DNA from 2 places in the Mesorhizobium sp. M4B.F.Ca.ET.058.02.1.1 genome. Region 1 is predicted to be linked to the other one. Evidence: riboswitches for the same ligand, from Rfam matches in the RefSeq annotation. Region 1 holds a riboswitch; the other holds the start of a gene.
What was found. A riboswitch is a leader RNA that binds a small molecule or an ion and turns the genes downstream of it on or off. The one in region 1 is predicted to bind S-adenosylmethionine.
Positions count from the first base shown of each region.

Region 2: it holds a riboswitch for S-adenosylmethionine, as region 1 does, so the genes downstream of both, EJ073_RS25805 (homoserine O-acetyltransferase) here and EJ073_RS16015 (O-succinylhomoserine sulfhydrylase) in region 1, are expected to answer to the same signal.

Region 1 is NZ_CP034450.1:3,251,435-3,259,345, reverse strand. Features, by position in the region: gene EJ073_RS16035 (Hsp33 family molecular chaperone) at 24-1,055, shown strand; gene EJ073_RS16030 (alpha/beta hydrolase) at 1,321-1,980, opposite strand; gene apaG (Co2+/Mg2+ efflux protein ApaG) at 2,084-2,476, opposite strand; partial or broken gene EJ073_RS16020 (ceramide glucosyltransferase) at 2,702-3,851, shown strand; gene EJ073_RS16015 (O-succinylhomoserine sulfhydrylase) at 3,874-5,061, opposite strand; SAM riboswitch at 5,120-5,197, opposite strand; gene EJ073_RS16010 (2'-deoxycytidine 5'-triphosphate deaminase) at 5,280-6,374, shown strand; gene EJ073_RS16005 (ABC transporter substrate-binding protein) at 6,472-7,245, shown strand; gene araD1 (AraD1 family protein) at 7,418-7,911, opposite strand, start outside.
Region 2 is NZ_CP034450.1:5,311,050-5,318,960, reverse strand. Features, by position in the region: gene EJ073_RS25835 (aldo/keto reductase) at 1-694, opposite strand, end outside; gene EJ073_RS25830 (gamma-glutamylcyclotransferase) at 816-1,352, opposite strand; gene EJ073_RS25825 (DUF2125 domain-containing protein) at 1,468-2,466, shown strand; gene EJ073_RS25820 (sugar kinase) at 2,555-3,466, shown strand; gene EJ073_RS25815 (prephenate/arogenate dehydrogenase family protein) at 3,494-4,432, opposite strand; gene hisC (histidinol-phosphate transaminase) at 4,438-5,547, opposite strand; SAM riboswitch at 5,686-5,763, shown strand; gene EJ073_RS25805 (homoserine O-acetyltransferase) at 5,881-7,050, shown strand; gene metW (methionine biosynthesis protein MetW) at 7,109-7,723, shown strand; gene EJ073_RS25795 (Stf0 family sulfotransferase) at 7,669-7,911, shown strand, end outside.

The DNA of each region.
Region 1 (7,911 bases):
ACGCATGCCCCCAGATGGGCGGTATGGCCGCGCCCCGGAGCTTTGTCATGTTGGAAACCCGTCAAGTGACTAAACATCACCCGCAACTCGGCGAATTCGGCTATGCCGGCGACGACCATGTCGTGCCGTTCGAGGTCGCCCCGCTCGACGTGCGTGGCCGCACCGTGCAGCTCGGGCCGATGCTCGACGCCATTCTTGCCCGCCACGATTATCCGGAACCGGTCGCCCGCCTGCTGGCGGAAGCCTGCGTGCTGACGGTGCTGCTCGGCACTTCGCTCAAGTTCGAAGGCAAGTTCATCCTGCAGACCCGAACCGACGGGCCGGTCGATATGCTGGTGGCGGATTTCTCCACCCCGCATGCGCTGCGCGGCTATGCGCGCTTCGATGCCGATCGGCTGCAGGTGCTGACCGCCGCCGGCGAGGTCTCGCAGCAGACGCTGCTCGGCAACGGCGTGCTGGCGCTGACCATCGACCAAGGCGTCCACACGCAGCGCTATCAGGGCATCGTCCAGCTCGACGGCTCCTCGCTGGAAGAGGCCGCGCGCACCTATTTCCGCCAGTCGGAGCAGATCCCCACCGACATCAGGCTGTCGGTGGCCAAGCTGGTGACGCCCGGTCCCCGAGGCGCCCGTGAGCAGTGGCGCGCCGGCGGTCTTCTGGCGCAATTCCTGCCGAAGGCGCCGGAACGCATGCGCGTGCCGGACATTTCCGGCGGCGATGGCGATCCGCGCGAGGCGGTGCATGATCCGGCCGACAACTCCTGGCAGGAGTTGCTGGCGCTGCTCGGCACCATCGAGCCGACCGAGCTGATCGATCCGACGGTCGGCGCCGAGCGGCTGCTCTACCGGCTGTTTCACGAGCACGGCGTACGCGTGTTCGGCGGCGTGCCGGTTGCCGACCAGTGCTCGTGCTCGCGCGAGAAGATCCGCGGCATCCTCGCGGGCTTCTCCGCCGAGGAGATCAAGGACAGCACCGAGGATGGCGGCATCCACGTCGCCTGCGAGTTCTGCTCGACGCAGTACGACTTCGATCCGACGGAGTTCGCCGCGCAGTAGGCTCGCCTTCTGACAAGCCGCACCGCAATCTATCCTCTCTCCCACCGGGGGAGAGGATACATAGCCTGCATTGTCGGGCGTCCTTTTTGACTGCGCTTGGCCGCCGCACCGATTTCAGCTTCTAATAAATTCTTCGAGGTGCCTGCGGACCTCTGACGCTCGTTCGACTGGAGCCATATGGGTTTCTCCCGCGAGCAGTGTGAGCTTCGCTCCGCTGATTGCACTCGCGGTGGCTTCCATCATCCCGCCGAAAAACTGGTCCCTTTCACCGCCGAGGATCAAGGTCCTCGCCGAGATATCGCGGAGGCCTTCGTAGGCCACATCGTTGTCGAGCATTGCCTCGAGATAGCGCCCAATCGTCCTTGGCGCTCCCATCCGGGCAATCAGGCTGCGTCCTTCGAACCTCAGTCGAAAACGCAAAAGAAGGTTCAGCCACGGCCGCCGAAACGCCGTTGTGAATTCCTCCAAAAGCGCGTGAAATTGTTCGGCTTTTGCGAATTGGATCTGTCTCTTGAGCCGCTCTTTTCCATCGGCCGAAAAGCCATGCGCACTCGCCAGCGAGGACCAGCCTGCCTACCAGGTCTGGATAGCGTGCGGTCACCTGCGTTGCGACAACGCCGCCATAGGAAATACCCATCAACTTCGCTGGCTTCTTGAAGTCAGCGTCGATGATCTCCGCGATGTCTCTGGCCATGCCCTCGAGCGATAGATCGGCTTTGGGAGCGGGATCGTAGCCAATCAGCACAAAGCTCGTGCCGGGTGGAAGGATATGGATGAGCTGTCTGGCGTCCTTTTCCAGTCTGGATGGACAGGGTTTCATCATGAACCCCTGACCGCCGTTGATGATGAGAAGCCTTTCCGGTCCTTGTCCAACGCTGGCGAACGGCAGCCGGCCCAGAAACAGCCCTGTTTCAATTTTGTGCATCAAGTCGCTGCCTGGCGCATGGCAGCCTCCCTTGATCAATGGGAAGCAAAGTTGCTTTGACGCTCGCACGCCGGTGTGCCGGCGCCAAGGGGGTAGGCGGCCACTAGTTCACCGTCCGTCGCGTGCCCGGCAGGTCGAGCGAGAAAGCAGGTATAGCGACGTCGAACGTCTCGCCCTGCTTGTTGCGCATCGTGTAGTGGCCGACCATGATGCCCGACGGCGTCGAAAGCGGGCAGCCGGAGGTGTACTGGTAACTGTCGCCGGGATTGAGCTCGGGCTGGTCGCCAACGACGCCGGCGCCGCGCACCTCCTCGACACGGCCGCTGCCGTCGGTGATATGCCAATAGCGCGACAGCAACTGCACGAACTCGTCCGACTGGTTGTCGATGGTCACGTGATAGCCCCAGACATAGCGATTCTCCGACGGATCGGAGCGATCCTCCAGATAGAACGGCCTGACCTGCACTTCGATCTTGCGCGTGACGGCGCGATACATGAGCTGCTCCAAACAGTTCGGGAACTTTCGGCTCGCTCCGCGATCAGGTCAACGATGCGTGATGCCCATCCCTTCCGTCCTTATGCGCACGTGCCGGCAAACAATGTCATTTAAGTGACACACGACAATGATGGTGTGCGCAGACCGTGCCGGGCGACTCATCGCTCTGTCGACCTGTTCAAGACGGCCATTCCCAGCCGGCTTTTCCGGAGTGACCAGACCTCGATGGAACTGATCGCCATAGCCGCCGCCCTGCTTTCGATAGCCTTGCTCCTCGCCAATCTCACCAGCATCCTGCTCGCGGCTTTGAGGCTGAAACCCCCGCGCGGCGCGGCGCCGCCCGCCGGCAGGACGGCGCCGGTCTCGATCGTCATTCCCGCGCGCGGCGTCGAGCCGTTCACCGAGGAGACGCTCCAGCGCGCTTTCACGCTCGACTGGCCGCGTTACGAACTGATCTTCTGCGTCGCCCATGCCGACGATCCGGTGGCCAAGCTGATAAACCGGGCGATTGCCCGGTTTCCCAAGGTGCCGGCTGCTGGTCGGCGACGACCGCGTCAGCGCCAATCCGAAGCTCAACAATTGCGTCAAGGGCTGGGAGGCGGCGCGCCATCACTGGGTGATCCTCGCCGATTCCAACGTGCTGATGCGGCACGACTATATTCAGCATCTGATGGCAGCCTGGCGGTCGGACAGTGGCCTCGTCTGCTCGACGCCGATCGGCTCGCGGCCGGACGGCTTCTGGGCGGAGGTCGAATGCGCCTTCCTCAACACGCTGCAGGCGCGCTGGCAATATGCCGGCGAGGCGCTTGGCCTCGGCTTTGCCCAGGGCAAGAGCATGCTGTGGAACAAGCCCATGCTCGACGCCAATGGCGGCATCCGCGCGCTTGCCGCCGAGATCGCCGAGGACGCCGCGGCGACCAAGCTGGTCAACGGGCTCGGCCTTCGCGTCCATCTCGTTGCCTCGCCCTTCGAACAGCCGCTGGGCGAGCGCCGGCTCGGCGAGATCTGGTCGCGCCAGGCGCGCTGGGCGCGGCTGCGCCGCGTCACCTTCCCGCTGTTCTTCGCGCCGGAGATCATGACCGGCGCGGCGCTGCCGCTGCTGCTGGCGCTGTTTGCGGCGGCTCACGCGGGCATCAGCCTGCCGGCCACGGCGCTTTGCGTGCTGGCGCTCGCCTATCTGCCGGAATGCGCGCTCGCCTCGGCCAAGGGCTGGTACCTGTCGCCGCGCATCGTCGCCGCCATGATCGCGCGCGACGCGATGCTGCCGGCGATATGGGCGCGCGGTTGGCTGGGCGGCGCCGTCGACTGGCGCGGCAACGCCATGACCATCGGCACCAAGGTGGCCGAACTGGAAGAGACGCCCTCGAGTGCCTGACCGGGGCCTTCGCCCAGGTCCCCTATTTCGCCGCCTTCAGTGCCTGCTCGACATCGGCGAGCAGGTCGTCCGTGTCCTCCAGGCCGACCGAGAGCCGGAGCGTGCCCGGGCCGATGCCGAGCTCGGCGCGCGCTTCGTCGCTGAGGTTCTTGTGCGTGGTCGTCGCCGGGTGGGTGATCAGGCTCTTGGCGTCGCCGAGATTATTGGAGATCAGCACGATGTCGAGGGCGTTCTGGAAGGCGAAGGCCGCCTGCTTGCCGCCCTTGACGTCGAGGCAGATCAGCGTCGAGCCGCCCGACATCTGCTTCCTGACGATCTCGGCCTGCGGGTGGTCGGCCCGGCCCGGATAGATGACGCGGGCGATCTCCGGCCGTTCGGCGAGGAAGTCGGCGATCTTGCCGGCGCTTTCGGTCTGCTGGCGCACCCGCAGCGGCAGCGTCTCCAGGCCCTTCAGCAGCGTCCAGGCGTTGAACGGCGACAGGCTGGGGCCGGTATGGCGGAAATAGTCGTGCAGGTTCTCGTCGATCCACTTCTTGTCCGACAGGATGACGCCACCGAGGCAGCGCCCCTGGCCGTCGATGTGCTTGGTCGCCGAATAGACCACAATATGGGCACCGAGCTGCAAGGGCTTCTGCTGCAGGGGCGTGGCGAAGACATTGTCGACGATCAGTCTGGCGCCGATCGAATTGGCGAGTGCCGCGACGGCGGCGATATCGACCACTTCCAGCGTCGGGTTGGTCGGGCTTTCCAGGAAGAACAGCTTGGTGTTGGGCTTCACCGCCTTTTCCCAGTTGGCGATGTCGGTGCCGTCGACCAGCGTCGCCTCGATGCCGTATTTCGGCGCCAGCGTCTCGACCACCCAGCGGCAGGAGCCGAACAGCGCGCGCGCCGCCACGATATGGTCGCCGGCCCTGGCGCTGCACAGTAGTGCCGCCGTCACCGCGGCCATGCCGGAGGAGGTCGCGCGCGCGTCCTCCGCACCTTCCAGCGCGCACATGCGTTTTTCGAACATGTCGACCGTCGGGTTGGCGTAGCGCGAATAGATGAAGCCTGGTTCCTCGCCCTTGAAGCGGGCCTCCGCCGCCTGCGCCGTCTCATAGACATAGCCTTGGGTGAGGTACATCGCCTCGGCTGTCTCGCCGAAGCCGGAACGCAGCGTTCCGCCATGCACGAGTGCCGTCTGAGGCTTCCAGTCACGCTTCTTGGTCATCGCTCTACTTCCAGATACAAAAAAACCGGCCGCGAAAAGTCGCAACCGGTCCATACGGCCTTGCGGCCCGACGGTCCTTTAGCGACTTGTTTAACGTGGCTGCAAGCCGACCGGCCAAATCACCACGGGATAACGACCCTTTAGACCCGCACCGCGCTTGCGTCAATTGCCGGCTTCATTAAGAGGTTTGTACCAGCGGCCTTGGAGCGGAGCCAGCTTTGCGGCAGACAGGCATTCTTCCCGATCAGGACATTTCCGCGCTGTTCCAGTCCGGCGCGCTGAAGTCGCCGCGCGCCCTCGATGCCGACCAGGTCCAGCCGGCCAGCCTCGACCTCAGGCTGGGCGACAAGGCTTTCCGCGTGCGCGCCTCCTTCCTGCCCGGCCCCGATCATCTGGTGGCCGACAAGCTCGACCGGCTGAAGCTGCACGAGATCAATCTCGCTGACGGCGCTGTGCTGGAGACGGGCTGCGTCTACATCGTGCCGCTGCTGGAGAGCCTGGCATTGCCGGCGAATGTCTCTGCCTCGGCCAATCCGAAAAGCTCGACCGGGCGGCTCGACATCTTCACCCGGGTGATGACCGACCGCGGTCACGAGTTCGACAAGATCGCTGCCGGCTATGCCGGGCCGCTCTACCTCGAGGTCAGCCCGCGCACCTTCCCGATCGTGGTGCGTGCCGGATCCCGGCTGTCGCAAATCCGTTTCCGCACCGGCAATGCGCTGCTGTCGGAGAGCGAGTTGCGCGAGCTCCACCATGGCGAGATGCTGGTCGCCACCGAGCCGCCCAACATTTCCGGCGGTGGCATCGCGCTCTCGATCGATCTCGACGGCGACAAGGACGGGCTGGTCGGCTATCGCGGCAAGCACCATACCGGCCTCGTCGATGTCGACAAGCGGGCCGCGCAGGACGTCGTCGATTTCTGGGAGCCGCTCTACAAGAGCGGCGCCGGAGAATTGGTGCTCGATCCAGACGAATTCTACATCCTGGTCAGCCGCGAGGCGGTGCATGTGCCGCCGCTCTACGCCGCCGAGATGACGCCCTTCGATCCGCTGGTCGGCGAATTCCGCGTCCACTATGCCGGCTTCTTCGATCCGGGCTTCGGCCATTCGGCGGCCGGCGGCACCGGCAGCCGGGCGGTGCTCGAAGTGCGCAGCCACGAGGTGCCGTTCATCCTCGACCACGGCCAGATCGTCGGCCGTCTGGTTTACGAACACATGCTGAAGCGGCCACAGGCGCTTTACGGCACCGATCTCGGCTCGAACTACCAGGCGCAGGGCCTGAAGCTCTCCAAGCATTTCCGCGCCGCGCGCTGATCCATCGTCATCGTTAGACTCCGCTTGCCCGGCCCCACGCGGCATGCTTGGCTGTGCCCAGCCCGTCAAGGTGACGGAAATGAAGGGGAAGAAGACAATGCGGATTTCGAGATGGATCCTGTCGGCGGCCGCTGCCGCCATGCTGGCGCTCGGCGCCGGCGCCCTGTCGGCGCAGGCCGCGGAAAAGATCAAGATCGGCACCGAGGGCGCCTATCCGCCGTTCAACACCATCACGCCGGACGGCAAGGTCGAGGGCTTCGACATCGACATCGCCAACGCGCTGTGCGCGCAGATGAAGGTCGAATGCGAGATCGTCACCCAGGACTGGGACGGCATCATTCCGGCCCTCCAGGCCAAGAAATTCGACGCCATTATCGCTTCGATGAGCATCACCGAGGAGCGCAAGAAGCAGGTCGCCTTCACCCACAAATACTATACGACGCCGCTTGCGCTGGTCGCGCCGAAGGACAGCGAACTCACCTCGACCGAACCGGCCGCGCTCGCCGGCAAGACGGTGGGCGCCCAGGCCTCGACCACTCAGGCCGACTTCGCCCAGGACGTTTATGGTAAGGCCGGCGCCGAGGCCAAGCTCTATCCGACCCAGGAGGAGGCGATTACCGATCTCCAGAACGGCCGGCTCGACGCCGTCATTTCGGACAAGTTCGTGCTGGTGGACTGGCTGAAGAAGGCGAGCGACGGCTGCTGCAAGCTGGTCGGTGACGTCAAGGGCACCGAGACCGAAGCCGGCATCGCCGTGCGCCTGGACGACACTGCACTTCGCGACAAGCTCAACGCGGCAATAGACGCCATCGTCGCCGACGGCACCTACAAGAAGATCCAGGCGAAGTATTTCGACTTCGATATCTATTGAGGTTGTGCGCCCTCCGCCTTCTCCCCTTGTGGGAGAAGGTGGATCGGTGCGCAGCGCCGAGACGGATGAGGGGTAGGTGACGGATCACCCGTCTTTGCCAAGCTGGAGCACCCCTCATCCGACCTCGCTTCGCGAGGCCACCTTCTCCCACAAGGGGAGAAGGAGAATGCGCTCAAAGCGCCTTGACCGCCACCTTCACCGGCTTCTCGATCTCGAGCGGGTTGCGCAGCGGCAGGCCGAAATCCTTCGCCTCGATCTCGAAAGTGTCGCCCGCCTCGGTCTTGACGCCGTCGGCGAAGGAGAGCGTCGCCGTGCCGAACATGTGGACATGCACGTCGCCCGGCTGGCGGAAGGCCGAGTATTTGAAGTGGTGATGCTCGAGATTGGCGATGGTATGCGACATGTTCGCCTCGCCCGACAGGAACGGCTTTTCCCAAAGCAGCTTGCCGTCGCGCCAGATGCGCGAGGAGCCCCTGATGTCGGCCGGCAGGTCGCCGATCAGGATCTCTGGCCCGAACGAGGCGTTGCGCAGCTTGGAGTGGGCGAGGAACAGGTAGTTCACCCGCTCCGTCACATGGTCTGAGAACTCGTTCGACAGGGTGAAGCCGACACGGAACGGCGCGCCGTCGTCGCCGATGACGTAGATGCCGGCTATCTCCGGCTCCT
Region 2 (7,911 bases), 2.1 Mb from region 1:
TCTGGCCGAGATCGGCCTTGCCGCGGTATTTGCCGCTCAAGAATCCCTTGGCGAGACCGAAATAGGTGATAACGCCGATATCCTCGGCCACGCAGAGATCAAGCAGCGGTCCGTCGAGCGACGACCGATCGTACAAATTGTATTCGGGCTGAAGAACCTCATAGCGCGGCAGGCTGCGCAGGCTTGCCACGTCGAGCGCCGCCCGTAGCTGGCCGGCATCGAGGTTTGAGCAGCCGACATGGCGGACCTTACCCTTGGCAAGCAGGCTCTGATAGGCGCCGAGCGTCTCCTCGTAGGGTGTCGCCGGGTCCGGCCAATGCGACAGATAGAGATCGATCACATCGGTTTGCAGCCGCTTCAGTGATGCGTCGACCGCCTTTTCGATATAGACGGCGGACAAATCCCGCCTGCCCTGGCCCATGTCCGAGCCGACTTTGGTGATGACGACGATCTTGTCGCGGTTGCCGCGGCTTTTCATCCACTTGCCGATGATGGTTTCGGACTCGCCGCCCTTGTTGCCGGGAGCCCAGCGCGAATAGACGTCCGCCGTGTCGATGGCGTTGAGGCCGGCATCGGCAAAACGGTCGAGCAGGTCGAAGGAGATCTTCTCGTCGGCGGTCCAGCCAAAGACGTTGCCGCCCAGGACCAGCGGCGCGATGGAAAGTTCGGTGCGACCGAGACGGCGTTTGTGCAAGATTGAACTCCGTGATGATTGGGATGATGCGGGGCAAGCCCGGCTTGGGGGCAGCAGCTAAGCTAGGTCTTGGATTGCCGAGGTCAAAGGCCTGGCCCTTCTTTTCCGGCAGGCCAGCGCTTCACAAAGGCGCGACCCGCCGCGCCACCTCTTCCAGCCAGTGGTCGCGGATGCCGAGCGCCTTGAGGTGCTCCAGCGTGCTCAGCACATAGTCCTCGTTCCTGCCGGACTGGCCGGCTGCGCCGCCAACGATGCCGGCCGCATGGGCCGCATCGAGCGCGCCGGCATACTGCTCATGCGCGCGGTCGACGATGTAGGCGACCGCCTTGATCGTCTTGCGTGCCTCCGTCCCGTTCCCGTCGAGCCGGATGTCCAGCGTGCGTTCGACATAAACGCTGGTCACCAGTTCGCGCTCGCGCAGATAGGCGAGAACCTCGCCCCGCAGGTCGCCGGGCACGCGGAACGCCAGCCCGATGCAGGAGCCGCCACGGTCGAGGCCGAGCACCAGGCCCGGCCGCTGCCGCGTGCCTCGGTGCACGAAGGAATAGACACAAAGCGACCGCCGATAGCCGAAAAGGCGCGCGCGGCGCGTCTCGACATGCGCGAATCCAGGGCGCCAGATCAGCGACCCATAGCCAAAAACCCAAAAATCGCCCATATCGCCAAGCCTGATCGCGTGAGTCCCGACCGCACGCCGGAATCAGTGTTTCCGTCTTCCGCTTGTTGCGTAACAACCGTCCGCCCGCAATATCAGGGGCAATGAGAGCTCCAGCATGACGTCAACTGACCAGCGCCCGCCGAACTTTCGCCGCCGGCTGTTCTGGCTCGCCGCTTTCATTGCAGTGCTGTTCGCCATCTACAGCGCCGGCTGGTTCTACCTCGCCGATCGCGTCAGGGCCGAGGCCGACAAGGCGGTGGCCGCGCTCAACGCCAAGGGCATCGAGGCCGGCTGCGCCAACCTGACCGTCAGCGGCTATCCGCTCAGTTTCGCCATTTCCTGCGACACGCTCGCCTATGAGGACGATGCCAGGAACCTCGCCGCCTCGACCGGCAGCTTCAATGCCGTGGCTGCGATCAACCAGCCCCTGTCGCCTGTTGCTGATCTACGCGGGCCGCTCAGGACCTCCATGCCCGGGATGACGCCGCTATGGATCGACTGGGACAAGCTGCGGGCGGATGCGAAGCTCTCCTGGCCGCTGCCCCGGCGCGTCGCGCTGAAGGCCGAGGGCCTGTCCGGCCAGACCGATCCGGCTGACAACAGTGATCCTGTCGAACTGTTCTATGCCGGAAAGGCTGCCGGGCAATTGCAGCCGAATGGCCAGGACATCGGCTATGCCGGCAGTTTCAACGATCTCGAGATCGACGCCGATGCTATCGGCGGACGCGTGCTGCCGCCGCTCGACGGTAGTGGCGAGGCGACGCTGAAGAACGGTGTCGTGCTGATCAGGACGCAGCCGAAGAGCCTGCGCGGCCAGTCGGTCGACATCGCAAAGCTCGATCTGTCGTCTGGCGAAGCACGGATAACGGTGTCCGGGCCGCTATCGGTCGATGCCGACGGCCTGATCGACGCCGACCTGACGATCAAGCTCAGGAATCCCAAGGCGGTGGCGGCGATCCTTGGCGGCGCCATTCCCGAGCGCAAGAGCGAGATCGAGCAAGGCTTTGCCGGCCTGGCGATGCTCGGTAACGAACCGTCCATGCCGCTCAGGATCGTCAAGGGCAAGGCCTCGCTCGGCTTCATCCCGCTCGGCAAGATCAAGCCGGTCAACTAGAGCATGGTTCCGAACCGAGGGCCCGCGTCAGCAAAAGGTGGAAACAGGTCTTCGGACAAGATCATGCTCAACAAGAGATTGCGAGCAGATGGATAAACCGGTCAAGCTCCTGAGTGTTGGCGCGTTCACCCTCGACACGATCCTTCGCCTCGACACGCTGCCCGTGCATCAGGGCAAGTTCATCGCTTCCGATGGCGTCCAGATCGCCTCGGGCATGGCAACCAGCGCCGCTTGCGCCGCCCGCCGTCTCGGCGCCGAAGTCTCGCTCTGGGCAAGTGCGGGCGATGATGCCGTCGGCGACCAGCTGATTGCCGAGATCGAGGCCGAGGGCGTCGATTGCAGCCTGGTCCGACGTGTGGCCGGCGCGCGCTCGGCGCTGGCCGCGATCCTCGTTGACGCGCATGGCGAGCGCATCATCGTTCCGTTCTACGACCGCAAGGCGCAGGCCGACCCCGCTGAATTGCCCGCCGATCTCTCCGCCTTCGACGCCGTGCTGGTCGACGTCCGCTGGCCGGGCGCCGCGGCGCTCGCCCTGAACGCGGCGCGCGCCAATGGCCGGCCTGCGATCCTCGATGCCGATACCGCGCCGCTGGAGGTGCTGGAGCAGTTGTTGCCGCTGGCCACGCACATCGTCGCTTCCGAACCCGCGGCGCGTATCGTCTGCGGCCATGCGCTCGATCCGGAAACCGCCTGCGCCGATCTTGCCAGCCGTACCGACGCCTTTGTCGCGGTCACCGGCGGCGCGGCGGGAAGCTGGTGGCACGACCGTTCCACCGGCTCGGTCCGCCATGTCGCGGCGCCGAGGATCAAGGCGGTCGATACGTTGGCGGCCGGCGATGTGTTTCACGGCGCCTTTGCCGTCGGCCTCGCGGAAGCTATGCCGCCCGAGCAGGCCTTGCGCTTTGCCAGTGCTGCGGCGGCGCTCAAATGCCAGCGCTTCGGCGGCCGGCTCGGCGCCCCGGACCGGGCAGAGACGCTGGCCATGATGGCGGCCCACTGACCCGGCGATTAGAAGCTCTAGACGCGCCTATCCCTTGGCGCCGGGATGCTCGACGACCTGGCGGCCGAAGTCCGGCACATCGATGTCCTGGCCGGCCGCGATGATCGAGCGGCGGACCGCGCGCGTGCGCGTGAACAGGTCGAACAGTTTCTCGCCGTCGCCCCAGCGGATCGCCCGCTGCAGCGAAGCAAGGTCCTCCGAAAACCGCGCCAGCATTTCCAGGATAGCGTCCTTGTTGTGCAGGCAGACGTCGCGCCACATGGTCGGGTCGGACGCGGCAAGGCGAGTGAAGTCGCGGAAACCGGAGGCGGAGTACTTGATGACTTCGGTCTTGGTCACCGATTCCAGGTCGTCCGCGGTCCCGACGATGTTGTAGGCGATGATGTGCGGCAGGTGCGAGACGATGGCCAGCGTCATGTCGTGATGCTGCGGATCCATTGTGTCTATGTTTGAGCCGCAGCGCCGCCAGAACTCTGAAAGCCTTTCCAATGCCGCGGGATCGGTGCCGGGCACCGGCGTGAAGATGCACCAGCGGTTGTCGAAGAGGTCGGCGAAGCCAGCGTCCGGTCCGGACTTCTCGGTGCCGGCCAGAGGATGGCCAGGAATGAAGTGAACGCCGTCAGGTACATAAGGCTGCATCTGCGCGATGACCGAAGCCTTGGTCGAGCCGACATCGGTGAGGATGGCGCCCTTCTTCAGCGCCGGCGCGATCTCCTCCGCCACTTCGCCGGAGGAGCCGACCGGCACCGAGACGATAACCAGATCGGCATCGCGCACCGCTTGCCTGGCGTCGGTTGCGTAGGAATCGCCGAGGCCGAGCTCCTCGGCCCGCGCCAGCGTGGCGGGGCTGCGGGTGGCGATGGCGACATGGCGGGCCAGGCCCTCGCGGCGGATGACGCGGGCCAGCGACGAGCCGATCAGGCCGATGCCGACCAGCGCGATCTTTTCGAACATCACAGGTGCCATGGCGCTCAACTTTTCAGGAAGGTCGTGAGGGCGGCAATCACGCCGCGATTGGCTTCTTCGATGCCGACGCTCATGCGCAGCGCGTTGGGGAAGCCGTAGCCGGAAACCCGCCGCAATATGTAGCCGCGCGCCGTGAGATAGTCGTCCGCCGCCGCCGCCGAATGCTTGCCGTCCTCGGGGAAGTGGATCAGCACGAAATTGCCGACGCTCGGCGTCACGCGCAGCCCGAGCTTGGTCAGTTCGTCGCTCAGCCAGGCGAGCCAGGTTTCGTTATGCGCCACGCTGCGCTCGACATGGGCGCGGTCGCGGATCGCCGCGATGCCGGCCTCGATCGCCGTTGCGTTGACGTTGAAGGGGCCGCGCACGCGGTTGATCGCGTCGACGATGTGCATGGGGCCATACATCCAGCCGATGCGCGCGCCGCCAAGGCCGATTTTGGAGAAGGTGCGGGTCATCACCACGTTCTCCGCGCTTCCCGCCAGTTCGATGCCGGCCTCGTAGTCGTTGCGGCGCACATATTCGGCGTAGGCCCCATCCAGCACCAAGAGCACGTTCTTCGGCAGGCCGGCATGCAGCCGGCGCACTTCCTGGAACGGCACGTATGTACCGGTCGGATTGTTGGGATTGGCGAGGAAGATGATGCGGGTCCGCGGCGTCACCGCTGCCAGGATCGCGTCGATGTCGGCGCGCTCATGGGTCTCCTTCACCGTGACCGGCGTGGCGCCGGCCGACTGGATGTAGATCTTGTAGACCATGAAGGCGTGCTCGGTGATGATGGCTTCATCGCCGGACGCAAGATAGGTCTGCGCCAACAGGCCGAGAATCTCGTCGGAGCCGTTGGAGCAGATGATGTTCGCAGGGTTGAGGCCGTGCGCCTCGGCGATCGCCTCGCGCAGCCGCCTGGCGGTGCCGTCGGGATAGACGTCGAGCCTTGCGGCAACCTCCCGCGCCGCCTCGATCGCCTTCGGCGAGGGGCCGAGCGGGTTCTCGTTCGACGACAGTTTATGGACCTTGGCGACACCGGCAGGCGCTGTGCTCTTGCCGGGCACATAGGCTTCGATGTCCATGATGCCCGCGCGGGGCGTCGGACGTGCCTTGTCAGGTGTCTGGTTCATGTCCAAAAGTCCGTCGAGGATGCCTCCAACCGAAGGCCGCAGCGGAAATACAAGCCGTGGCCGCGAATGTCGAGAGGGCGGCAAGGGCGCGAAAAGCCCGACCGTTGACGCCGAGCCGCGCTGGCCCTAGAAGAGCAGCGACAGTTCCGTGGTGATTTGGCCGGTCGGCTTGCAGCCACGTTAAACAATTCGCTAAAGGGCCGTTTGCATCCTGTAACCGGCTTTGCGAAGGCATTGCCGGTTTTTTGTTGCCCGCCGCCGGCCGGACAGTCGCCTGGTCCGGAAACCGGAATCGGTTTCCGGAAACCACGGTGCCTAATGTAAGAGGATGTTATGGCCGTTCTGCGCGCCGCAAAAACCAGCAACGAGGCCGACAATCCGTCGAGCCCGGTGTTGCGCTTCGGCGCCGACAAGCCGCTCAAGCTCGATGCCGGCGCGCTGCTGTCGCCGTTTCAGATCGCCTACCAGACCTATGGCACGCTGAACGACGCCCGCTCCAACGCCATCCTGGTCTGCCACGCGCTGACTGGCGACCAGCATGTCGCCAGCACCAATCCGGTGACCGGCAAGCCGGGCTGGTGGCAGGTGTTGATCGGTCCCGGCAAGATCATCGACACCAACCGCTTCTTCGTCATCTGCTCCAACGTGCTGGGCGGCTGCCTCGGCTCGACCGGCCCGGCTTCGACCAATCCGGCCACCGGCAAGCCCTACGGCCTCGACCTGCCGGTCATCACCATCCGCGACATGGTGCGGGCGCAGCTGATGCTGGTCGACCATTTCGGCATCGAGAAGCTGTTTTGCGTGCTTGGCGGCTCGATGGGCGGCATGCAGGTGCTGGAATGGGCGGCGAGCTATCCCGAGCGCGTCTTCTCGGCGCTGCCGATCGCCACCGGGGCACGTCATTCCTCGCAGAACATCGCCTTCCACGAAGTGGGCCGGCAAGCCGTCATGGCCGATCCGGAATGGCATGGCGGCAAGTATTTCGAATACGGCAAGCGTCCGGAGAAGGGGCTGGCGGTGGCGCGCATGGCCGCCCATATCACCTACCTTTCGGAGGCGGCGCTGCACCGCAAGTTCGGCCGCAACCTGCAGGATCGCGAGGCGCTGACCTTCGGTTTCGACGCCGACTTCCAGATCGAAAGCTACCTGCGCCATCAGGGCATGACCTTCGTCGACCGCTTCGACGCCAACACCTACCTCTATTTGACCCGCGCGATGGACTATTTCGACCTCGTCGCCGATCACGGTGGTCGCCTGGCCGATGCCTTCGCCGGCACCAAGACGCGCTTCTGCCTGGTCTCCTTCACCTCCGATTGGCTGTTCCCGACCGAGGAAAGCCGTTCGATCGTGCATGCGCTGAACGCTGCCGGCGCCTCCGTCTCCTTCGTCGAGATCGAGACCGATCGCGGCCATGACGCCTTCCTGCTCGATGAGCCGGAACTGTTCGCCGCCATCAACGGCTTCATCGGCTCGGCCGCGCGGGCAAGGGGGCTGAGCGCATGACCCCGGAAAGTTGCAGACTTTCCGAGTCAGGATCATGCGCCAAAAGGGAGGCCAGCCTGTGAGCGTCAACCGCGCCCAGCGCGTCGACCTTGAAGTCGTCGCCGATCTCATCCCGCCGCAGTCACGGGTGCTCGATGTCGGCTCCGGCGATGGGCTGCTGCTCGAATTACTACAGGAAACCAAGCAGGTCGACGGCCGTGGGCTGGAACTGTCGCAGCGCGGCGTTAACGAATGCGTGGCGCGCGGCCTCTCGGTCATCCAGGGCGACGCCGACAAGGATCTCGAATTCTATCCCGACAAGGGCTTCGATTTCGTCGTCCTGTCGCAGACCCTGCAGGCGACCCGCAATCCGAAGCTGGTGCTCGACGAGTTGCTCAGAATCGGCAACCGCGCCATCGTCTCTTTCCCCAATTTCGGCCACTGGCGGGTGCGCCTGTCGCTGTTCGTCAAGGGGCGGATGCCGGTGACCAAGGATCTGCCCTATTCCTGGTACGACACGCCCAACATCCATTTCTGCACCATCCGTGACTTCGTCAATCTGTGCGAGGAGCTTGGCGCCACGGTGGAAAAGGCAACCGCCCTCGACGGCAATGGTCAGAGGATCGGCCTCTCCATGCCGTGGTGGTTCTGGAATTTCTTCGGCCAGCAGGCAGTGTTTCTGCTGAAGCGATGATTGCGATGCGTCTCTTTCGTCGGCGTGCGGCCACGGTTGAAATCCCGCCCGACATTCTGTCCGGGATAAAGGCGGGAATTCTTGTCTGCACCTCACCGCGCAGCGGTAGCAATCATCTCGCTGGGTTGATGGCCTCCGCCGAACTGGGGCGTCCACTTGAGTGGTTTGGCGGTCGCCGTTTGCTGGAG